Regions from separate parts of the Pararhizobium sp. O133 genome, predicted to be linked through region 3. Evidence: predicted binding sites of a transcription regulator. Region 3 holds the regulator's gene; each other region holds the start of a gene.
The links. Region 3 encodes PhoB, which activates phosphate uptake and scavenging genes when phosphate is short. Its sites were predicted from a motif close to TGTCATNNANCTGTCAT; they were not measured.
Positions count from the first base shown of each region.

Region 1: ppk2 (polyphosphate kinase 2) is a predicted target of PhoB. The motif match lies at 6,856-6,872, and genes of this name have one in related genera.
Region 2: ACST81_RS12295 (UDP-2,3-diacylglucosamine diphosphatase) is a predicted target of PhoB. The motif match lies at 6,620-6,636, and genes of this name have one in related genera.

Region 1 covers NZ_CP196426.1:1,468,131-1,475,973, reverse strand. The annotation lists gene ACST81_RS07110 (DUF4167 domain-containing protein) at 1-430, opposite strand, end outside; gene prmC (peptide chain release factor N(5)-glutamine methyltransferase) at 784-1,647, opposite strand; gene prfA (peptide chain release factor 1) at 1,644-2,726, opposite strand; gene ptsP (phosphoenolpyruvate--protein phosphotransferase) at 2,971-5,238, opposite strand; gene ACST81_RS07090 (aspartate kinase) at 5,329-6,582, opposite strand; gene ppk2 (polyphosphate kinase 2) at 6,916-7,818, shown strand.
Region 2 covers NZ_CP196426.1:2,569,162-2,577,004, forward strand. The annotation lists gene ACST81_RS12270 (DUF2865 domain-containing protein) at 1-702, opposite strand, end outside; gene ACST81_RS12275 (acyl-homoserine-lactone synthase) at 874-1,518, opposite strand; gene ACST81_RS12280 (IS1182 family transposase) at 1,709-3,079, shown strand; gene ACST81_RS12285 (helix-turn-helix transcriptional regulator) at 3,271-4,008, opposite strand; gene ACST81_RS12290 (NADP-dependent malic enzyme) at 4,175-6,487, opposite strand; gene ACST81_RS12295 (UDP-2,3-diacylglucosamine diphosphatase) at 6,692-7,531, shown strand; gene ACST81_RS12300 (MFS transporter) at 7,625-7,843, shown strand, end outside.
Region 3 covers NZ_CP196426.1:4,401,005-4,408,847, reverse strand. The annotation lists gene pstA (phosphate ABC transporter permease PstA) at 1-113, shown strand, start outside; gene pstB (phosphate ABC transporter ATP-binding protein PstB) at 126-941, shown strand; gene phoU (phosphate signaling complex protein PhoU) at 1,021-1,731, shown strand; gene phoB (phosphate regulon transcriptional regulator PhoB) at 1,836-2,519, shown strand; gene ACST81_RS21395 (GcrA family cell cycle regulator) at 2,592-3,122, opposite strand; gene ACST81_RS21390 (hypothetical protein) at 3,289-3,537, shown strand; gene ACST81_RS21385 (aspartate aminotransferase family protein) at 3,558-4,757, shown strand; gene argF (ornithine carbamoyltransferase) at 4,802-5,719, shown strand; gene ACST81_RS21375 (Hsp33 family molecular chaperone) at 5,995-6,990, shown strand; gene apaG (Co2+/Mg2+ efflux protein ApaG) at 7,030-7,422, opposite strand; gene ACST81_RS21365 (CDP-alcohol phosphatidyltransferase family protein) at 7,518-7,843, shown strand, end outside.

The DNA.
Region 1 (7,843 bases), 1.7 Mb from region 3:
GGTCCTGGCCGCCCGAATTGTCCTCGGTATCGCCCTGATCCATATCGTCGTCGCGCTCGTTGCCGTCGCGGTCCTGATAGTCGTTGCGATCGTTGTAATCAGTGCGGTCGTCGCGCTGGAAGCGTTCCTGCATCTGCGCCTGGGCGCTGGCAATGATGCGGTTGTAATGCTCGGCGTGCTGGAGATAGTTCTCCGCCACGACCCGGTCACCGGAACTTTGAGCGTCACGGGCAAGCGTCGCATATTTTTCGGCGATGTGCTGCGCGGTACCACGAATCTTCACGTCCGGACCGGAACTATCATAGGTCCGGGTCAGCGGGTTCGAGCCCTTCCGGTTATGATTGTTGTTATTGCCACCGCCATTGTTGTTGCTGGTGTTGGTATTGTTATTACGCCCACGGCCGCGCTTGTTCTGCTGTCCTGGCCTCATCGTTCACTCACCTGGATTCTCTTGATATTGATGATCTTGTGGCTTCGTGGCCCGCCAGAAATTCTTCAAGAGAATTCCGGGTCAGGCAGACACGCGCCGCGACCCAACCGTCTCATGACGGTACCGTCGCTGGTTAAAGTCAAATTAACAGGTACCCGCACCAGGCACTGTCGAACCTTAGCAACTCTTTTGTGAGAGCAATCCCTGCGGCTAGGTCTGACCGGAACGAATCTCAGATCTTAGACCTTCTACCCAGTGCGTGAGGGTGAACCTAGCCCGCTTCCTCTTTGATTCCAAGCCTTTTCTTCATGGTCTCTAAAAAGAACCCGCCATTTTCCGCTGGTTTTGCGGGGTTACGGCAACAGTTCGAACAGGATCGCCCTGTCATTTCCGCCGAGATCGCGCACGCGGTCGATCGCCCGGAAACCATTATCGGCAAAAAGCTGGCCGACGACCTGCATCTGGTCGTAGCCGATCTCGACCCCGACGACCCCGCCGGGTGCCAGATGCGCGGCCGCACCGGCAGCAAGCGTGCGATAGGCATCCAGCCCATCGGCGCCACCGTCCAGCGCCAAAGCCGGATCATGGTCCTTCACTTCAGGCGCCAGGGACGCAACGACATCGGTCCTTATATAGGGTGGATTCGACACAATGATGTCAAACGTGCCGTTAATTTGTTCGAACCAGTCGCTTTCGATCCCCGTGAACCGCCCGTCGAGACCATTGCGCGCCGCGTTCGCCCGCGCCATCTCCACCGCACCCGCGGCAAGATCCGAGCCCACCCCGGTCGCTTCCGGCACCGCGCTGAGCAGCGCCAGGCAGATGGCCCCCGTGCCCGTGCCGAGATCGATGATCCGGCAGGAACCGTTTTCCGCGACGATCTTCCGGGCGACCGGGATCAGCCCCTCGACGATCATTTCCGAATCCGGCCGTGGCTCCAGCGTGTCCTTCGACATGCCAAGCGTCAGCCCGTAGAATTCGCGCCACCCGAGAATGCGATAGACCGGCTCATGCGCCGCGCGGCGGGCAATGGCGTCGCGTATGCGCTGCGCATCTTCAACCGACACCGATTCGCTGCCGCGCGTCACGAACGCCAATGTGGGGAGGTCAAGCAATCCGCCGATCAGCACGCGCGCATCCAGCGCCGCCTCGCCGATATGCGCCTGCAGGAATCGGGCCTTCGCCTCGGCAAACAGGCTGTCGAGCGTATCGGTCATCCCTGGATCTCGCCGAGCTGTGCCAGCTGGTCCGCCTGGTAATCGGCAAGCAGTGCGTCCACCACCTCGTCGATTTCGCCCATCATCATCCGGTCGATCTTGTAAAGCGTCAGGTTGATGCGGTGATCGGTGACGCGACCCTGCGGAAAGTTATAGGTGCGGATGCGCTCGGACCGGTCGCCGGAACCGACCTGGCTCTTGCGCGAGGCGGAGCGCTCATTGTCCGCCTTCTGCCGCTCCATGTCGTAGAGCCGCGACCGCAAAACCTGCATCGCCTTGGCGCGGTTCTGGTGTTGCGATTTTTCAGAAGAGGTGACGACGATGCCGGTCGGCAGATGGGTGATGCGCACGGCCGAGTCCGTCGTGTTGACGTGCTGGCCGCCGGCGCCGGAGGAGCGCATCGTATCGATGCGGATATCCTCGTTGCGGATCTCGATATCGATATCTTCCGCTTCCGGCAAAACCGCGACAGTCGCCGCCGATGTATGGATGCGGCCCTGCGTTTCCGTGTCCGGCACGCGCTGCACCCGGTGAACGCCGGATTCGAATTTCAGCTTGGAGAACACGCCGCGCCCGGTCACGGTGGCGATGATTTCCTTGTAACCGCCGGCATCGCCTTCGCTCGCCGACAGCACCTCGACCTTCCACCCCTTGTCGGATGCATAACGCTCGTACATGCGAAAAAGGTCGCCGGCAAACAGCGCCGCCTCCGACCCGCCCGTACCGGCGCGGATTTCCAGGATCGCGCTCTTTTCGTCGGCGGCGTCCTTCGGCAGGAGCAGGATCTGCATGTCCTTTTCCAGCGCCTCGATGCGTTCCTCGATCTCCGGCTTTTCCATCTCGGCGAGGTCGCGCATCTCGCGATCGGTGGTGCGATCGTTCATCAGCGTGTTGACATCGGCAAGCTCGGCCAGCGCCTTCTCATACAGCCGGATCTTCGTCACCACCGGCTGCAACTCGGAATATTCCGACGCCAGCTTCACATAAACATCCGCCGCCGGCCCCTCCGACATCCGCGCCTCGATCTCGCCGAAGCGCCGCTCCAGCTCGCGCATTTTTTCAACAGGAAGTGTGGCCAATGTAGTCTCCGTGGGGCGTGCCGCTTCGCGCGTCCGTCCTTCATTCTGTCCGAGCTTGCGGAGGCTTACCCCCCTCTGTCACTCACGTGACATCTCCCCCTCAAAGGGGGGAGATCATTCTTTTCCCTATCTACACCATAGTCAGGGACGCACAATCGTTGCGGTCAATCTCCCCCCTTGAGGGGGAGATGTCGGCGTAGCCGACAGAGGGGGGTGAGCCCACAGCGGACTCCAATGCCAATCCCTAAACCGGCACCCCATGCTCCGCCGCAAATGCCAAAAGCTTCTCCCGCAATGGCGTCAGGTCCTTGTGGTCGTCCAGTGCCGCGTGCAGCATGGCCGAGAGCTTGTCGAGATCGACGGCGAGCAGCATGGCCTTGACCGGGCCGACGGCCGTCGGCGACATCGAGACGGAGCGGTAGCCGAGGCCGAGCAACGCCATGGCGGACAGCGGCTTGCTCGCCATTTCGCCGCAGAGCGTGACCGACGTTTCGTTGCGGTCACCGGCGCGGATGATGTCGCGCAGGATGCGCAGGAACGGCCGACCGAGCACGTCGAAACGATCCGCCACCCGCGCATTGCCGCGGTCGACCGCCATCGAGAACTGGAACAGGTCGTTGGAGCCGACCGAGACGAAATCGACTTCCTGCATCAGTTCGTCGAGCTGCCAGAGCAGGGCCGGCACTTCCAGCATGGCGCCGAACTGCAACTTGCGCGGCAATTGCTCGCCGACCTTGGACTGGCGCTGGATTTCCTTCTGAAGGAGTTCTCGCACGGTACGCAACTCGGCAACTTCCGTCACCATCGGCAGCATGATGCGCAGTTCCTGGCTGGCGGAGGCCCGAAGCATGGCGCGTAACTGCGTGCGCAACAGGCCGGGACGGTCCAGCGACAGGCGGATCGCCCGCCAGCCGAGCGCCGGGTTTTCCTCTTCCGCCGCGCGGAAATAGGGCACGACCTTGTCGCCGCCGATATCGAGCGTGCGGAAGGTCACCGGCTTGCCGGCCGCCTGCTTGATGACGTTGCGATAGAAGGCTTCCTGCTCCTCCATCTTCGGCATGGTCGAGGCGATCATGAACTGCAACTCGGTGCGGAACAGGCCGATGCCCTCCGCGCCGGATTCGGCCAGTTGCGGCAGATCGACCAGCAGGCCGGCATTCATCTGCAGCTTGATCCGCTTGCCGTCCTTGGTCACCGGCTCGATGCCACGCAGCGCCCGGAACTGTGCCTGCCGACGGGCGCGCAGCCTCACCTTTTCCTCGTATGCCCGCTGCAGGTCCGCCATTGGCCGCAGATGCACCTGGGCGCCGTCGCCATCGACGATAACAGCATCGCCGTTTTCGGCCAACGCCACGACACCCGCCGCCTGCCCCACCACGGAAATGCCCATGGCCCGGGCGACGATCACCACATGGCTTGTCACGGCGCCGTCTTCCAGCACCAGGCCGCGCACGTTCTCGCGCGGATAATCCAGCAGTTCGGCCGCCCCCATGGCGCGGGCGACGACGATGGCATCGGGCGGGAAATCGCTGGCCGACAGCCGCGCGCCATAGCCGGTCAGCTGGCGCAGCAGCCGGTTGGCGAGGTCGTCGAAATCGTGCATGCGCTCGCGCAGGTAAGGATCCGTCAGCCGGATCATCCGCGCCTTGGTCTCGCTCTGCACCCGCTCGACGGCGGCTTCGGCGGTGAGGCCGTTGCGGATAGCCTCTTCGAGCTTGCGCACCCAGCCCCGGTCATGGGCAAACATCCGGTAGGCTTCCAGCACGGCGCGGTGCTCGCCTTCCATCGACACGTCGCGGCGCGACAGCATGTCGTCGATGGAAATGCGCAAGGATCCCAGCGCCTCGGCCAGCCGGCCAAGCTCGTGGTCGGTATCGTCGTTCAACAGATTGGTGACGACGATGCGCGGTTCGTGCAGCACGACGTAGCCGAGGCCGATGCCTTCTCCGAAACTGTTGCCCTCGATCGTCACCGGGCGCGACAGGTCGAGTTCCAGTCCCGGACGGGTGAGCTTCTTCAGTTCCCCGGTCGCCACCATCTCGGCGAGCACCATCGCCGTCGTCTCCATCGCCTCGACCTCGTCGTCACGATAGGTGCGGCTTGCCTTGTTCTGCACGACGAGAACGCCGAGCGAGCGGCCGGTGCGCAGGATCGGCACGCCGAGGAAGGAATGGTAGACCTCCTCGCCGGTCTCCGGCAGGTAGGTAAAGGCCGGATGCGCCTGGGCGTCGGAGAGATTGAGCGGCCGGGCGGAAGCGGCGATCGTGCCGACGAGCCCCTGCCCCATCTGCAGTTGCGCGAGATGGACGGCGTCCTTGTTCAGGCCTTCGGTGGCATAGAGTTCGAGCACGCCGTCGGAGCGCAGCACGTAGACCGAACACACTTCCGCGACCATGTTCTGAGCGATCTGGCGGACAATCTGGTCAAGTCGCTCCTGCGGCTCGAGCGGTTCCGCCATCAGTTCGCGCAACCGCTTGAGAAGGACGCGTGGACCCGCGGAAAGGTCTCTCATCGCGCAACGTCTCCGTATCTGAAATCATCAAGGGCAGATAGCAATCGCCCCGGCATTATCAAGCGCCGGAAGCGACCGTAACTGCGTCGCTTAACTCTTATCCAGACCGTAGACGGAATGCAAAGTACGAACCGCCAATTCGGCGTAAGCACCGTCGATCAGGATGGAAATCTTGATTTCCGAGGTGGTGATCGCCTTGATGTTGATGCCTTTTTCAGCAAGTGCGCGGAAAGCGGACGCGGCCACGCCGGCATGGCTGCGCATACCGATGCCGATGACCGAGACCTTCACCAGGCCCGATTCGTTCTGGATGACGTCGAAGCCGATCTTTTCCTTGGATTCGTTCAGAACCTTCAGGGCCTTGTCGACATCGCTGGAGGGCACCGTGAAGGTCATGTCGGTCTTCGAGCCGTCTTCCGAAATGTTCTGGACGATCATGTCGACATTGATGTGGCTTTCGGCGAGCGGCCCGAAGATCGCGGCCGAAACGCCGGGCCGATCGGCCAGGCGCCGGAGCGAAATCTGTGCTTCATCCTTGGCATAGGCGATGCCGGTGACGACTTCCTGTTCCACGATCTCTTCCTCATCACAAATCAGCGTACCGGGGGGATTCAAGAAATCGCCCATGCCCGGTGCATCGGGGTCTTCGAAACTGGAGCGCACGAAGGTGCGGACCTTGAATACCATGGCAAGCTCGACCGAGCGAACCTGCAAGACCTTGGCCCCGAGCGAGGCCATTTCCAGCATTTCCTCGAACGCGATCTTCTTCAGGCGCTTGGCCTTCGGCTCGATGCGCGGATCGGTCGTGTAGACGCCGTCGACGTCGGTATAGATGTCGCAACGATCGGCCTTCACCGCGGCTGCAATCGCCACAGCCGACGTATCGGAACCGCCGCGACCGAGCGTCGCGATCCGATTGTCCGGGCCAAGCCCCTGGAAGCCGGCGATGACGGCCACCTGCCCCTCGCCGAAGCGGCGGACCAGTTCCGTGCCATCGATATCGAGAATGCGCGCCGCGCCATGGGCGTTGTCGGTTTTGATCGGGATCTGCCAGCCCTGCCAGGAGCGGGCATTGATGCCGATATTCTGCAGCGCGATGGCCAGCAGACCGGACGTCACCTGCTCGCCGGAGGCGACCACGGCATCATATTCGCGCGCGTCATGCATCGGCGAAGCGTCACGCGTCCAGGCGACCAGTTCGTTGGTCTTGCCGGACATGGCGGAAACGACGACCGCGACCTCATGGCCGGCATCGACTTCACGTTTCACATGGCGGGCCACATTCCTGATGCGATCCATATCCGCGACGGACGTGCCGCCGAATTTCATCACGATGCGTGCCATATGCCTCTACCGGTATTGCCTGCTGCGCCAAGGGGTTCGCGCCAGTGAAAGAAGTTGGCGGTCTCTTAGCGAAATTGAAAGCGGGGTGCAATGGCGGAACACGCACCGTTCGTCTTGCCGCACGCGCCTGTAGCGATACAGGCGACCGTTCGCCGTTTAGTATCGCTGTGGCCTTTAAGCTTGCTGAAAACGATCAGCATTTTTCGAACCGTTGCATCAAGGCGCAGCTTGAATTGCTGCCTGACTTTAACGCAGTTCGCAAATGTTCATGCCTGTCACACCCCTGTCATCAAACCCTGCTCCTGTCCCTCCGACCAACAGGAACGCGACCCGATGATCGACCACCTCGACCGCATCAAGGCGGAAATTGCCGACAGCTTCGATGAAGAGCTGGAAATGCAGATGGAAGAGGACCGTCTTGACGAAATGGTCGCCGAGGGCATGTCCGGCCCGGCCGAGCCGACGCTGGAGCGCAAGACTTATTTCCGTGAACTGTTCCGCCTCCAGCATGAACTGGTGCGCCTGCAGGATTGGGTCCAGCACAAGAAGCTCAAGGTCGTCGTCCTGTTCGAAGGCCGCGATTCCGCCGGCAAGGGCGGCGCCATCAAGCGTGTCACCCAGCGCCTCAACCCGCGCGTCTGCCGCGTCGTCGCCCTGCCTGCACCCACTGAGCGCGAACGCAATCAGTGGTATTTCCAGCGTTATGTGCCGCACCTGCCGTCATCAGGCGAAATGGTGCTGTTCGATCGCTCGTGGTACAACCGCGCCGGCGTCGAGCGCGTCATGGGCTTCTGCACGCCCGAGCAGGTCGAGGAATTCTTCCGCGACGTGCCGGAATTCGAGCGCATGCTGGTCCGCTCCGGCATCATTCTCATTAAATACTGGTTCTCGATCACCGACGACGAACAGGAATTCCGCTTCCAGATGCGTATCCACGATCCGCTGAAACAGTGGAAGCTTTCGCCGATGGACCTGGAAAGCCGCATCCACTGGGAAAACTACACCAAAGCCAAGGAAGAGATGCTGGCCCGCACCCATATCGAGGAAGCCCCCTGGTGGATCGTCCAGGCCGTCGACAAGAAGAAGGCGCGCCTCAACTGCATCGCCCACCTGCTCGCCCAGATCCCCTACGAGGATGTGCCCAAGCCGGAACTCGTCCTGCCCGACCGCATCCGCCACGACGACTACACCCGCCACCCGGTCCCGCCGGACATGTACGTGCCGGACGTGTATTGATTTCCGGAAACGCCGTCTGGTTTCC
Region 2 (7,843 bases), 1.8 Mb from region 3:
ATCGCGCTGGAAATCGGCCGGGCCTGCATTGGACGAAATCGGGAAGAAGGCGCCATCGCAGGTTCGCACACAGAGGGTGCGAAGGCTGCCCTCATAATCTCCCGAAAGCCCGGAAATATCCGGGAAACCGCTGCCGCCCCGCATCGTGGCGAAGCCCTCGCTGATCGGCGGCAGGTCGCTGAGGATATTGCGGTGGGTTTCCGGCTCTTCGGCCGCGGTCTTCAGGATTTCCTCCTGCTCGTCGGCGCAGCCGTTGACATCGAGGGCGGCCATGATGCGGCGGCGGCTGATTTCGCTGTCGCCGCCCGAGACGAGATACTCGCGCCGCGCCTTCAGCGTCTGGAGGTTCATCTCCATCTGCGAAATGTCGGTGCTGAGGTTTTCGCAGGCCTCCTCCTTCGGGTCGCCGACGATGATGATACTGCTGTGGAGGCTGCATCCCAGCCGCCGGCGCTCACCGCGCGCCTTACGCAGGTCGAGGTTCTGGCGGGAGATGGCGCCGGTATAGTCGCGCAGATTGGCGTTAGAGGCGATGATTTTCGGCAGGCTCGATAGGCGCGCATTCAGCCGCTCGCACACGGCCGAGGCATCGGCGGTGGTCGTCATGACCATCAGAAGCGGCGCAAGCAGCGCTGCGAAGCGAACCGAACGGAAGACCACTGTTCTCTCTCGCCTGGATGAACGTTTTTTGCTTTTTGCCATGCGCGCCGCGGGTTCATGACGGCTGCAATGGATCGTCGTTCACATCATAGCCTCATTCGAAAACGGTGCAATGACGACCATCGGTGAGCGTTAACGGGCGGGCGGAAAACTTTGGAAATGTGGCGTGAGAGCCGCGATGGCCGCTCTCCGCTTCAGGTTCTGTTGCCCGCTTTATGCTGCCCGTGCCATATCGAGCGACATCGGCCACTCAAGCACCGGCCCGCCGATTTCCGCCACCGCTTTCATCGTGTCGAGCAGATCGGTGGTCACCTCCCAGGCGACGGCGACGGCATGGACAGAGCCGAGGCGATGGGGATCGCCGATCCGCTCGCCGGGGCAGCCCATGCGCCGGAACATCCGCTCCAGAAAGACGTCGGTGACGGTGACGATATGGCTGAGGCCGGAGGCCAAGCCAAGCTCGCCGACGCCGCACATCAGTTCTGCAGCTGCGATCGTTACCTGATTGGACCCGCGATCCTGGGAAATCATCGGATCGATGCAGAAGCGGCTGGATTCCCAGACCGAGGCGCTGCGAATTTCAGGTGAGTCGCCGAGCAGGATCGGGAAGGTGTCGTCGAGCATATTGGGGCCGAGCGTCGGCAACAACCGCAGAGCGCCGCGGAGCCGCCCGGTTTCGTCGGAATGGGAAAGCACATAGATCGGGTTGGCATCGTCATAATGGTCGATCTCCCAATCGTCGCGGACGGAGACGTCCCATTTCAGCAGGTCGTGGAAAACTTGCTTGCGCAGCTTGAACATGGCGTCGAGTTCAGCCGGGTGCCGCCGGGCGGCGTGGGCGTTCAAAATCCTGATCATCGTTTGCTCCTGTGATCGAAAGCCAGGAGCAAATGCTGTCAGGAAACGGCGGACGGCAAAACTGTCGGTAGTGACAGGTTTGGAATGCACGCCGGCATGCTACGAAAACCAGTGCGTCCTGTAAGGACGCACTGGAGCAGACTGCTGACAAACCTCTGGCCACAGCCAGGGGTTTGTGATTCAGTGGGACATGTTGAAGAAACCTGCTCCCGAACAGACGGCTCTCGAGATGGTGACGCTCGATGAGCTGGTGCCAAAGGATCATCTGGTTCGCAAGATCGATGCGGTGATCGACTTCTCCTTCATCCATGACCGCGTTGCCGGGCACTACTGCGCCGACAACGGCCGGCCGGCCCTCGATCCGACCTGCATGTTCAAGGCGCTGTTCATCGGCTACCTGTTCGGGATACGCTCGGAGCGGCAGTTGGTGCGCGAGATCGAAGTCAACGTCGCCTATCGGTGGTTCTTGCGGATGAAGCTGACCGACCCGGTCTTTGATGCCTCGACGCTGTCGCAGAACCGCCGCCGTCGCTTCAAGGATACCGACGTGGCGCAGGATATCTTCGATGCGATCGTCGAGCAGGCGATCCGGCACGGCCTGGTCGATGGCACGGTGCTGTACACGGATTCGACGCATCTGAAGGCCAATGCCAACAAGGGCAAGTACGACTTGGAGATGATTGCCAAGTCACGCGCCGACTACTGGACCGATCTCGACCGGGCAATCGAGGCGGAGCGCGCCGCCCATGGCCAGAAGCCGTTGAAGGAAAAAGAGCGCGAGCCTATGGTGAAGGAAACCAAGGTCAGCCGCACCGACTCGGACAGCGGCTATATGGTGCGCGACGGCAAGCCCAAGGGCTTCTTTTACTTGGATCATCGCACGGTGGATGGCCGCCATGCCATCATCACCGACACCCATGTGACACCTGCCAATGTGCATGACAGCATCGTCTACCTCGAACGCCTCGACCGGCAGCGCGCGCGCTTCGACTTCAACGTCGGTGCGGTGGGGCTCGACGCGGGCTATGCCACGTCGGGCATCGCCAAGGGACTGGAGGACAGAGACATCCTCGGAGTGACCGGCTATCGCAACCCGACACCGCCCAAGGCCGGGATGATGCGCAAGTCGAAGTTCGTCTACGAGCCCGAGACGGACGGCTATCGCTGCCCTCAGGGCCAGTTGCTGACCTATGCCACCACCGACCGCACCGGCTACAAGCATTACGGCTCCGACCCCGCCCTCTGCCGTGACTGCCCGCTGCTTGCCTCCTGCACCTCTAACGCCAAAGCAGAGCGCACCATCACCCGCCATGTCTGGCAAGATGCCCGCGAGCGAACAGACGCTCATCGCAAGACGCCTTGGGGCAAGGCGATTTACAAGCGGCGAAAGGAGACGGTCGAGCGCTCCTTTGCCGACGCCAAACAGCTTCACGGCCATCGTTATGCACGCTTCCGCGGCCTGATCAAAGTCAGATGGCAATGCCTTCTCGCCGCCGCCGCGCAGAACATCAAAAAGATCGCAACCGCAATGACCAAGGCTTCAAAGCCCGCCTGGGGATAAGGCCATGGCCCGCTTCGGATAACACTACCCGGCCGCACAAACACTACCTGAGCGCGCACTCCACAAACAAGAAAACCCGCCGAGAAAAATCGACGGGTTTGTCAGCAGTCTGAACCAGTGCGTCCTGTAAGGACGCACTGGAGGAGGGATGGAATGGGGCTGGAGCGATCAGTACGATCGGCAAGGCTGGCTCAAAGCGACGAGATCAGGTCGCGCCGGACGGCCTGCGCGACGGCCTGGCTGTTGGAGACGACGTTGAGCTTGCGGCGGGCATTGGTCATGAAGAAGCGGACGGTGCGCTCGGAAATGCCGAGGATCGTGCCGATCTCCCAATAGCTCTTGCCGGCGGCTGCCCAGCCGAGCACCTCGGTCTCGCGGTGGGTCAGTGCCTTGGTGCAATGGTCCGACAGCTGGATGCGGTTGTCGTTTTCGAGAAGGGAAGCGTGAAAGAGATTGGCGAGCAGCTGGAAATCGCGCAGGTGGCAGCGCTTGTAGGCCGGCCAGTCTTCCGCCTTCATGTCGGCCTGGATGGCAAGGAAGGCGATCCGCCGCGTCGGCGTCGGGAGCGGCAACGTCACGCCTTCAAGCCCGTGACCGAGTTCGGCGGCCGCGGCAAACAACGGCTCACTGTCGGGATGCAGCTTGCGGGCGGTCGCCCAGTCCACAGGACGCACACCGCCCATCGCCATTTTGAGAACCGGATCGATCCGCCTGAAGCCGCCGTCCATATAGGCGCGCAGGCTGCCGGCACCGAGCGTATGGTGCAGTCGGTGGATTGCAAAACCCGCCGCGAACACATCGGCGTCGAGGTAAAGCAAGTTCGCAATGCTGAAAGTGCCGCGCATCAGGTCGAAAAACTGTGTTGGTTCAACGAGTTTCTCGTTTTCCATAATGTCCAGCAGGTCAAAGAACGCCTGTTGGTCCGCCATGCCGCATACCCTGTTATTCTATGGGTTTCAGCATGATTACGGTTTCAGTCTTTGTCCAGCGCAATCTTCGGTAAACTGGATATTTATAGGAAATTAAACCTATAATTGCATTTTTGAGCGCTTTTCACTCAATGTGAGCCGGAGGATATCCAGCCCACATTGGCGGTCACGCTGGATACGACGCTTCGACCACCGCAAGCGCGGCCATGTTGACCACGCCGCGCGACGTGACCGACGGCGACAGGATGTGCGCGGGCAGGGCCGCTCCAAGCAGGATCGGGCCGACATGCAGGCTGTCCGTCATTGTCTTGACGACGCCGAGCGTGATGTTGGCGGCATCGAGATTGGGGAAAACCAGAAGATTGGCTTCGCCGGCCAGCGTGCTGTTTGGCATGACGCGCTTGCGCAGGGTTTCCGAAATGGCGGAATCCCCGTGCATTTCGCCGTCTGCTTCGAGATCCGGCTCCCGTTCGCGGGCGAGCTGCATCGCCTTGCGCATCTTCGTGGCGCTCTCGGAATCGCGCGAGCCGAAATTGGAATGCGAGACAAGGGCGGCGCGCGGGGTGATGCCGAAGCGGCGGATTTCCTGCGCCGCCATGATCGTCTTTTCCGCAACTTCTTCGGCGCTCGGATTGAAGGTCACATAAGTGTCGGTCATGAAGGTCGCGCCGCGCTGGGAGATCAGCAGGCTGAGGGCGGAGAAGTCGAGAACGCCCTCGCGTTTGCCGATGATCTGGGAAACATCGCGCAGGTGACGGCTGTAGCGGCCTTCCACACCGCAGATCAGCGCATCGGCCTCACCGCGCCGAACGGCGAGCGCGCCGATGACGGTCTGGTTGGTTCGCACGATCGTGCGGGCTGCTTCCGGAATGACGCCGAGACGGCCGACGAGCGAGAAATACTCGTCGACATAGTCGCGGAAGCGCGGATCGCCTTCCGGGTTCACGACTTCGAAATCGGTATCCGGCCGGATGCGCAGGCCATAACGCTTCAGGCGGGTCTCGATGATATGCGGGCGGCCGATCAGGATCGGGCGCGCCGTTCCGTCTTCGAGCAGGACCTGGGCGGCGCGCAGCACGCGCTCGTCTTCACCTTCCGCGAAGATGACGCGGTTTTTCTGGGCGTTCTTGGCGGCCGCGAAAATCGGCTTCATGATGAAGCCGGAGCGGAAGACGAAGCGGTTGAGCTGGTCGAGATAGGCATCGAAATCGGCGATCGGCCGATTGGCGACGCCACTGTCGGCGGCGGCCTTGGCAACCGCCGGCGCGATGCGCAGGATCAGCCGCTGGTCGAACGGCGAGGGGATCAGGTAATCCGGGCCAAAGACCGGTGTTTCGCCCGAATAGGCGCGGGCGGCGACATCCGACGGTTCCTCGCGGGCAAGCGCGGCGATGGCGCGCACGGCCGCCATCTTCATTTCCTCGTTGATCGTCCGGGCGCCGCAATCGAGCGCGCCGCGGAAGATGTAGGGAAAACACAGGACATTGTTGACCTGGTTGGGGAAATCGGAGCGGCCGGTGCAGATCATCGCGTCCGGGCGGGCGGCGCGCGCGACCTCGGGCATGATCTCGGGATTGGGATTGGCGAGCGCCATGATCAGCGGCTTTTCGGCCATCTGGACCAGCAGTTCCGGCTTCAAGACGCCGGCGGCGGAGAGTCCGAGGAAGACGTCGGCGCCGGCAATGCTGTCGGCCAGAACACGGTTGGCGCTGTCCTGCGCGTAGATCGACTTCCACTGGTCCATCAGCACTTCGCGGCCGACATAGACGAGGCCTTCGAGGTCGTGTACCCAGATATTTCCCGGCTGCGCGCCGAGCGTCACCAAAAGGTTGAGGCAGGCGAGTGCGGCAGCACCGGCGCCGGACGTGACGATCTTTGCGTTTGCGATGTCCTTGCCGGCGAGTTCAAGGCCGTTGAGGATGGCGGCGGCGACGATGATGGCGGTTCCGTGCTGGTCGTCGTGGAAGACCGGAATATCCATCTTCTCGCGCAGGCGACGTTCGACCTCGAAACATTCCGGTGCCTTGATGTCCTCAAGGTTGATGCCGCCGAATGTGGGTTCCAGCGCGGAAATGACATTGACCATCTGGTCGATTTCCGGGGCGTCGATCTCGATGTCGAAAACGTCGATGCCGGCAAACTTCTTGAACAGGACGGCCTTGCCTTCCATTACCGGTTTGGAGGCCAGCGGTCCGATATTGCCGAGGCCGAGCACGGCCGTGCCGTTCGACACGACGGCCACGAGGTTTGAGCGTGCGGTATAGTCGGCGGCTGTCGCCGGATCGTCACGAATGGCAAGACAGGGGGCTGCGACACCCGGCGAATAGGCAAGGGCGAGGTCGCGTTGGTTGCCGAGCGGCTTGGTCGGCTGGATCTCGAGCTTGCCGGGGCGCGGATAGCGATGGAAGAACAGCGCTTGCTCGTCGAGGTCGCCGCTTGCGGGTGCCGTTGGGGTCTTGGCCTTGTCGCCGGTGCTCATAATGTCAATTCCTCGCATGTCGTCGCGGCTCTTTTTGCATGAAACGAACCGTCCGTACAGTTTTGAAAAGCCTGTTTATGGCCGGTTTTCTCGAACAGCTGTCTTGCCCGTCGCGGGCCGCGTTCCACAGGCTGTCATTCTCCTGAAACAAGAGTCTGTTTTTGAAGCCCCTTAAGAGAGCCCGAGAGACCTTTGCGAGGCAACATGACCGAGAAAGAGCAAGAGCCAGCCATTCGGCATTTCAGGACCCTGTTCATTTCCGATGTCCATCTGGGATCGAAGGCGGCCAAGACCGACTATCTTCTCGATTTCCTGCGCGTGACGGACGCCGAGACCATCATTCTCGTCGGCGATATCGTCGATGGCTGGCGGCTCAAGCGCAGCTGGTACTGGCCGCAGTCCTGTAACGACGTCGTGCAGAAGCTGTTGCGCAAGGCCCGCAAGGGCAGCCGCGTCATCTATATCCCCGGAAACCATGACGAATTCATGCGGGATTTCCCTGGGGTGCATTTCGGCGGCATCGAGGTCGCCCAGCGTCACATGCACGACGGTGCCGACGGGTTGAAATATCTGGTCCTGCATGGCGACGAATTCGATGTCGTGGTGCGCAATGCGCGCCTGCTCGCCTATCTCGGCGATTGGGCCTATGACATGGCGATCGCCATCAACATTGGCCTGTCCGCCGTGCGCCGGCGCCTCGGCTTGCCCTACTGGTCGTTTTCCGCCTGGGCCAAGCTGCAAGTTAAGCATGCGGTGAATTTCATCGGTGAATTCCAGAAGGTCGTGGCGGAAGAGGCGCGCCGGGAAAATGCCGATGGCGTCATCTGCGGCCATATTCACCACGCCGTCATCGAGGACATCGGCGGTATCCGCTACATCAATACCGGCGACTGGGTTGAAAGCTGCACGGCGATCGCCGAGCATCACGACGGCACGATGGAACTGATCACCTGGCGCCAGCTGAGCGGCGCTCTTGTCGTGAAGGAAGATGCGTCCGAAGTCGAAATGATGATGATACAGGCTCTTTCGCAACAGGCGGCGTGAAAAGTGCACGCGCTGAAGATGTAGGGAAATCTAGCTGCTGGCGTGGTTGTGAGCCACTGTGATAGATCGTGGATATCGTATTCAGGTCACTCCATGATTCCCTCATCACCGCCTCCCTTTCATGAGGAAGCGCCGGCCTATTTCGTGCCGCGCATTGCCTTGCTGTTCTGTGCGCCCCTGATCATCAACGGCTTCGCCATGCCGTATTTTCCGGTCTGGCTGAGCACGCTGTCACTCAGCGATTTCGAGATCGGCATCATCCTGGCGGTGCCGATGTTCGTGCGCGTCGTCACGGCGCCCTTGGTCGGGTTG
Region 3 (7,843 bases):
AACGTGCATTTGTCGAACGGACGTCGGGTGCGATCATGATCCTCTTGATCTTCCTCGTCGTCATGAACCTGGGCGCAATCCTGTTGCGGCGTCGCTTTGAGCGTCGCTGGTAGTGAGGTAAGAACATGAACATGATGTCAGAAGCAGCAGTTGAAAAGGCGCTGGACCAGAAAATGAACACTGTCCCGTTGAAGATGATCGGCAAGGACGTTTCGGTCTATTATGGCGAGAAGCGTGCGCTGTACGACGTGAACCTGGATGTCCGCGAAAACACCGTGACCGCGCTGATCGGCCCTTCCGGCTGCGGCAAGTCCACCTTCCTGCGGACGCTGAACCGCATGAACGACACGATCGATAATTGCCGCGTTACCGGCAAGATTACGCTCGATGGTGGCGATATCTACGATCCGAGCATCGACGTCGTTGAACTTCGTGCCCGCGTCGGCATGGTCTTCCAGAAGCCGAACCCGTTTCCGAAGTCGATCTACGAGAACGTCACCTACGGTCCGAAGATCCACGGTCTCGCCCGCACCAAGGCGGAACTCGACCAGATCGTCGAGCAGAGCCTGCAGAAGGCCGGCCTCTGGAACGAGGTGAAGGACCGTTTGCATGAATCCGGCACCGGTCTCTCCGGCGGCCAGCAGCAGCGCCTGTGCATCGCACGCGCCGTCGCCGTCAGCCCGGAAGTGATCCTGATGGACGAGCCGTGCTCGGCACTGGACCCGATCGCGACCGCCAAGGTCGAGGAACTGATCCACGAACTGCGCACCAACTACACGATCGTCATCGTGACGCATTCGATGCAGCAGGCCGCCCGCGTGTCGCAGCGCACCGCCATGTTCCACCTCGGCAATCTCGTCGAGGAAAACGACACCGACAAGATGTTCACAAACCCGGATGATCAGCGCACCCAGGACTACATCATGGGCCGCTTCGGCTGAGGATATGTCCCGTGGCCTGCCCGGCGTTCGGGGAGGCGGCTGTTTCCCAATTGGATTGTGATCACGAGGAAAAACAATCATGTCTACACACATCGTTTCCGTCTATGACGAAGATCTGAAATACCTGACCCGCCGCATCTCCGAAATGGGCGGTCTGGCCGAGCAGATGGTTGCCGAATCCGTGCGCGCTTTGGTCAATTCCGACCTGGCGCTCGCCCAGAAGGTTATCTCCGACGACGCCATTCTCGATGATGCCGAGCGCCAGATCGGCGAAAAGGCGATCATCACCATCGCCAAGCGCCAGCCGATGGCGGCCGACCTGCGCGAAATCATGGGCTCGATCCGCATCGCCGCCGACCTGGAACGCGTCGGCGACCTCGGCAAGAACACCGCCAAGCGCGTCATCGCCGTTGCCAGCTCGACCCTGCCGCGTCAGCTGGCCCGTGGCCTGGAACACCTGGCCGAGCTTGCTCTCGTTCAGCTCAAGGAAGTTCTCGATGTCTACGCGTCGCGTTCGCCTGAAAAGGCCAACAGCATCCGCGAGCGCGATGGCGAGATCGATGCGATCTACACGTCGCTGTTCCGCGAACTTCTCACCTACATGATGGAAGATCCGCGCAACATCACGCCGTGCACCCATCTTCTGTTCTGCGCCAAGAACATCGAGCGCATCGGCGACCATGCGACCAACATCGCCGAGACGATCTACTACATGGCGACCGGCGCGCAGCTGGTCGGCGAGCGGCCGAAGGACGACACGGCCAACACCGTCGGTGCGGTCGGAAACTGATCGCGTCGCACAAATAAGTAAGCCGATTCTTACGTGAAGGCGCGCGCGGCCGCTGGAGCCGCTCGGCATGCCAGGTGGACCGGGCGCCAAGGAGCTCATGGACTATGCTGCCAAGAATTGCCGTTGTTGAAGATGAAGAGGCGCTGAGCGTCCTCCTGCGCTACAACCTTGAGGCCGAAGGGTTTGAAGTCGATACGATCAACCGTGGTGACGAAGCCGAAATGCGCCTGCAGGAGCGTCTTCCCGACCTGCTGATCCTCGACTGGATGCTGCCGGGTGTGTCCGGCATCGAGCTTTGCCGTCGCCTGCGCCAGCGTTCCGAAACCGAGCGCCTGCCGATCATCATGCTGACCGCGCGTGGCGAGGAAAGCGAGCGCGTCCGCGGTCTCGCCACCGGCGCCGACGATTATGTCGTCAAGCCGTTCTCGACGCCGGAACTGATGGCGCGGGTGAAGGCCATGCTGCGCCGTGCGAAGCCGGAAGTCCTCTCCACGCTTCTGAAATGCGGCGATATCGAACTCGACCGCGAAACCCACCGGGTCCATCGCAAGGCCCGCGAAGTGCGCCTCGGGCCGACCGAGTTCCGTCTACTGGAATTCTTCATGGCCTCGCCGGGCCGCGTGTTCTCGCGCTCCCAGCTTCTGGATGGCGTCTGGGGTCACGATATCTATGTCGACGAGCGTACCGTCGACGTCCATGTGGGCCGTCTGCGCAAGGCGTTGAACTTCTCCAACATGCAGGACGTCATCCGCACCGTGCGCGGCGCCGGATATTCGCTGGAAAGCTGATCTGTCAATTTTCGGCCGGACATGAAAAAGGGGCCATTTCGGCCCCTTTTTTGATGCGTGTGACGCTGTGCCTCAGCGTGCCCTGCGGCGTTCCGCGGACGGCTGGTAGGCCAGCTTCGCATGGAACGTGCAGTAGGGTGACGTATCGGGAGAGTCGTTGCCACAGAAGTGGAACTCTTCCTTCATCGGATCGCCGATCGGCCACTTGCAGGTGCGGTCGGTAAGCTGAGTCAGACCCAGACGGCGCGACATCGGAACGACGACATTGCTGGCTGGAGCCTCCTCGCGCTGTTCGATCGCGTCGATCTCGACCTCTTCCTTCATTACGGCAGCGCCGGTCGTCCGCGTTGCAGCGCGGGGCGCGGTCATGCGCGAGGCAAAAGTGTTGCCGGCCGTGCGCGGAGCAGCCGGTGCCGGGCGCTTTGCGCGAGCTGTCGTCGTGGTGCCGCCAGCCTTGGCGCGGCCCGGCAGGCAAAGCCGGTGCACCTTGCCGATGACGGCGTTGCGGCTGACGCCGCCGAGTTGAGCGGCGATCTGGCTCGCGCTCAGACCCTCGGACCACAATTTCTTGAGTTTCTCGACCCGCTCGTCAGTCCAGTTCATGGTCATGTCTCCATTCACAGCGTTGGTGATGGTCGAATCCTCCACCGGACCCCGGCAACGATCCGAGGTTGAAACGCGATAACACTTTTGGTGACTAGGTCCGCCGCATGCGTTCTAGTAATTGTTTATTAACGTAGAGCCCGGGGGACTCCGTGACAAGAGTCCCATGAATCACGCCGAATCGATTTTCGAGTTTTCCCCAACTTGCTTGCGATGCGTGGTATTTTTGCAAGAGCGTGGCGTAAAAAAATTCGCGGGCCGTTCGGTGCGCGGGAATGGCTGCAAACCATGGCCTTTTGTTGACATCGCGGTGCGAAATGAAGATAGTGCCATCGCCGCCGCAAGGCGGCATTTTGATTTTTCAGGGCTGGCCTCAGCCCGGTGTAAACACGTGACCCAGACAATCACGCCGTGATGATTGAGGAGACTTGCGCCATGGCCGATGCCACGCCGCTTTACGACACATATGCCCGCGCACCCCTTCGGTTCGAGCGCGGCGAAGGCGTCTGGCTGATCGCCGAGGACGGCACCCGCTATCTGGACTTCGCCGCCGGCGTCGCGGTCAATTCGCTCGGCCATGCCCATCCGCATCTGGTATCGGCGCTGAAGGAGCAGGCCGAGAAGGTCTGGCACTTGTCCAATCTCTACGAGGTTCCGGGCCAGGAAAGCCTCGGCCGCCGGCTGACCGATGCGACCTTTGCCGACAAGGCGTTTTTCACCAATTCCGGCGCCGAGGCGCTGGAATGCGCGATCAAGACGGCGCGGCGCTACCATTTCGCCAAGGGCCATCCGGAAAAATTCCATATCATCACCTTCGAAGGCGCCTTCCATGGCCGCACGCTGGCGACCATCGCGGCCGGTGGACAGGCGAAATATCTCGAGGGCTTCGGTCCGAAGGCTCCGGGCTTCTATCAGGTTCCGTTCGGCGACATGCCGGCCCTGAAGGCCGCCATCACCGAGGAGACGGCCGCGATCCTGATCGAACCGATCCAGGGCGAGGGCGGCATCCGCACCGTTCCCAAGGAATTCCTGCAGGAACTGCGCGCACTTTGTGACGAATACGGCCTCCTCCTGATCTTCGACGAGGTCCAGTGCGGCGTCGGCCGGACTGGCAAGCTGTTTGCCCATGAATGGTCGGGTATCACCCCGGACATCATGGCTGTCGCCAAGGGTATCGGCGGCGGCTTCCCGCTCGGTGCCTGCCTTGCGACCGAGGAATCGGCAGCCGGCATGGTCGCCGGTACGCATGGATCGACCTATGGCGGCAATCCGCTCGCCATGGCCGTCGGCAATGCCGTCCTTGACGTCGTGTTGGCCGACGATTTCCTGCCGCATGTCCGCGATGTGGCCTTGGTCTTCCGCCAAGGACTGGCCTCGCTTGCCGATCGCTTCCCCGATGTCATCGAGGAAATCCGTGGCGATGGCCTGATGCTCGGCATCAAGGCCAAGGTGCCGTCGGCAGACCTGTTGAAGGCCATCCGGGCGGAACACCTGCTGGCCGTTCCTGCGGGTGAAAACGTCATTCGCCTGCTGCCCCCGCTCACCACGACGGCGGAGGAGGCCCGCGAGGGTCTCGCCCGCATCGAGCGGGCGGCCGAGCATCTGACGGTGGAACGACGACAGGCGTCAGTCTGAACGACGTTTCCCGCATGCTCGAATAATGACAGGATTTGAATAGAATGGCCGATACAAGACACTTTCTCGACCTCTCCGCAATGACGTCGAATGACCTGAGAACCATCATCGACGACGCCCGCGTCCGCAAGGTAGCCACCAAGGCCGGCACGGCGGAAAAGCCGCTGGCCGGCAAGATGCTGGCGATGATCTTCGAAAAACCGTCGACCCGTACCCGTGTTTCCTTCGATGTCGGCATGCGCCAGCTCGGCGGCGAAACGCTGTTTCTCTCCGGCACCGAAATGCAGCTTGGCCGCGCTGAAACCATCGGCGATACCGCCAAGGTCCTGTCGCGTTATGTCGACGCCATCATGATCCGCACCACCGATCACAGCCGCCTGCTGGAACTGGCCGAACACGCGACCGTCCCTGTCATCAACGGCCTGACCGATACAACGCATCCCTGCCAGATCATGGCCGACATCATGACCTTCGAGGAGCATAGCGGGCCGGTGAAGGGCAAGACGATCGCCTGGACCGGCGATGGCAACAACGTGCTGCATTCCTTCGTCGAGGGGTCTGCCCGTTTCGGCTACCAGATGAACATGGCCGTTCCGCTCGGTTCCGAGCCGGACGACAAGATCCTCAACTGGGCCCGCAACAATGGCGGCAATATCAAGCTCTATCATGAGGCTGAACAGGCCGTGGATGGCGCTCATTGCGTGGTCACCGATACCTGGGTCTCCATGAACCAGGAACATCGCGCCCGCGGCCACAATGTCTTCCAGCCTTTCCAGGTCAATGAGGCGCTGATGAAGCGGGCGGACAAGGATGCGTTGTTCATGCACTGCCTGCCAGCCCATCGCGGCGAGGAAGTCACCGACGAGGTCATCGACGGCAGGCAATCCGTCGTCTTCGACGAGGCCGAGAACCGCCTGCACGCCCAGAAGTCGGTCCTTGCCTGGTGCCTCGGCGCCCTGTGAGCAGGCTCGCCCACGCGACTTGAAAACGGCCGGGCGGCACACGATCTATGGACCAGAAAGATGACCGGCGCCGAACACGCGACCGGTCATCGTCGTTGATGACGCCAACCATCCGTTCGCTTCGACCCTGAAGCGACAAGACCGGCCGCCGCTTTTTCCGGATGCACTCTGGACAAACCGGGACGGCACGGGATCAATGAACAGATCGGACATCGCGTCGCTGCGGGGCTCGGCTCCTCGGGCGCATCTGTGGCCGAACACGAAGGAGCAAGATGATGACGGAAACCATGCCGGGCCTCGGCGAATTCGATTTTGCCGGTGACGATCACGTCGTACCGTTTCAGGTTGAAGGCCTTGATGTGCGCGGCCGCGCCGTCCAGCTCGGCCCGATGCTGGATGCCATTCTCGAACGCCACAATTATCCGCTGCCGGTCGCCCGTCTTGTTGCCGAAACAGTCGTGCTGACGGTCCTGCTTGGCACCTCGCTGAAATTCGAAGGCAAGCTGATCGTTCAGACAAAGAGCGACGGCCCGGTCGATCTGGTCGTCGCGGATTTCGCGACGCCGGACCGTGTGCGCGCCTATGCCCGTTACAGCGAGGAAGCCTTGGCGGTTGCAGTCAATAACGGCCAGACCCAGCCGCAAGAGCTGCTGGGGGAGGGCGTTCTGGCCTTTACCATCGATCAGGGCGCCCATATGCAACGCTACCAGGGCATCGTGCCGCTAGATGGTGCGAGCCTGGAGGAGATCGCCGGCGTCTATTTCCGCCAGTCGGAACAGATCCCGACCAAGGTGCGCCTCGGCGTTGCCGAATTGCTCGACCGCGATGAAAACGGCAAGCCGCGTCATCGCTGGCGGGCTGGCGGCATGGTGGCGCAGTTCCTGCCCGACGCGCCGGAGCGCATGCGCCAGCGCGACCTGCATGGAGGTGACGGCGACACGACGGATGCGGATGGCGATTTCGAAGTCGACGATCTCTGGGGTGAAGCCAGCGTCATGGTCCAGACCATCGATGCCGACGAACTGACCGATCCAACCGTCGGGACCGAGCGTTTGCTCTACCGGCTGTTCCACGAGCGTGGCGTCAAGGTCTATCCGCCGCAGGCTGTCTACGACAAGTGCAGCTGTTCACGCGAAAAGCTGCGCGACGTGCTGGCGAGCCTCAGCCAGGAGGACATCGAGCATTCGATGGAAGACGGGAAGGTTTCGGTCACCTGCGAATTCTGCTCGACGACCTACCGGTTCGAAGCAACCGAGATCCGGCCACAGTAAAAAGCGGCCATTGGGGCGCTTTATCTTGGATAAGGCGCTTTAATTCAACGTCCGGGTCTGGCCGGGCGAATCCAGCGAGAAGGCGGGGATATCGACTGTGAATTCCTCGCCTTCGGTGGTTTCCATGGAGTAATGGCCAAACATCACGCCGGATGGTGTGTCGAGCGGGCAGCCTGAGGAGTATTCGTAGGTATCGCCTGGGCTGAGAACCGGTTGTTCGCCGATGACGCCCGGCCCGTTGACTTCATCCACCTGGCCGTTTTCATCGGTGATGTGCCAGTAGCGTGTCATCAGCCGCACCGTCTTGCCGGACAGATTGGAGATCAGGATACGGTAGCCCCAGACATAGCGGCTGTCATCCGGATCGGACTGTTCCTCCAGATAATACGGCTCGACCGTTACCTCGATATCGCGAGTGAGCGCGCGGTACATATGCAAACCCTTTTCAAGTCTATAGGCGATACTCTACAGCAAGATGGTTTCTTCAAGAATAACGGATAGGGTAAACTGTAAGGATACGAAACAGCATGCTCGACGGCCTTATCAGGAAGCAGTTGGATCCTTGGCTTGACCGTGGCGGGCGTGCTCTGGCGGCCCGTGGCATCGGTGCCAATGCCGTCACTGTCGCCGGTTTCCTGCTTGGGCTCGCGGCAGCCTTCGCCATCATAGTCGACAAATTGATGCCGGCTTTTATTCTAATCGCCGCCAGCCGGATCTGCGACGGTTTGGATGGGGCGGTTGCGCGCGCCACGGCAAAGACCGATTTCGGCGGCTTCCTCGATATCGTCCTCGACTTCGCCTTCTACGGCCTCATCCCCTTTGCCTTCATCCTTTCAGATCCGTACGAGAACGG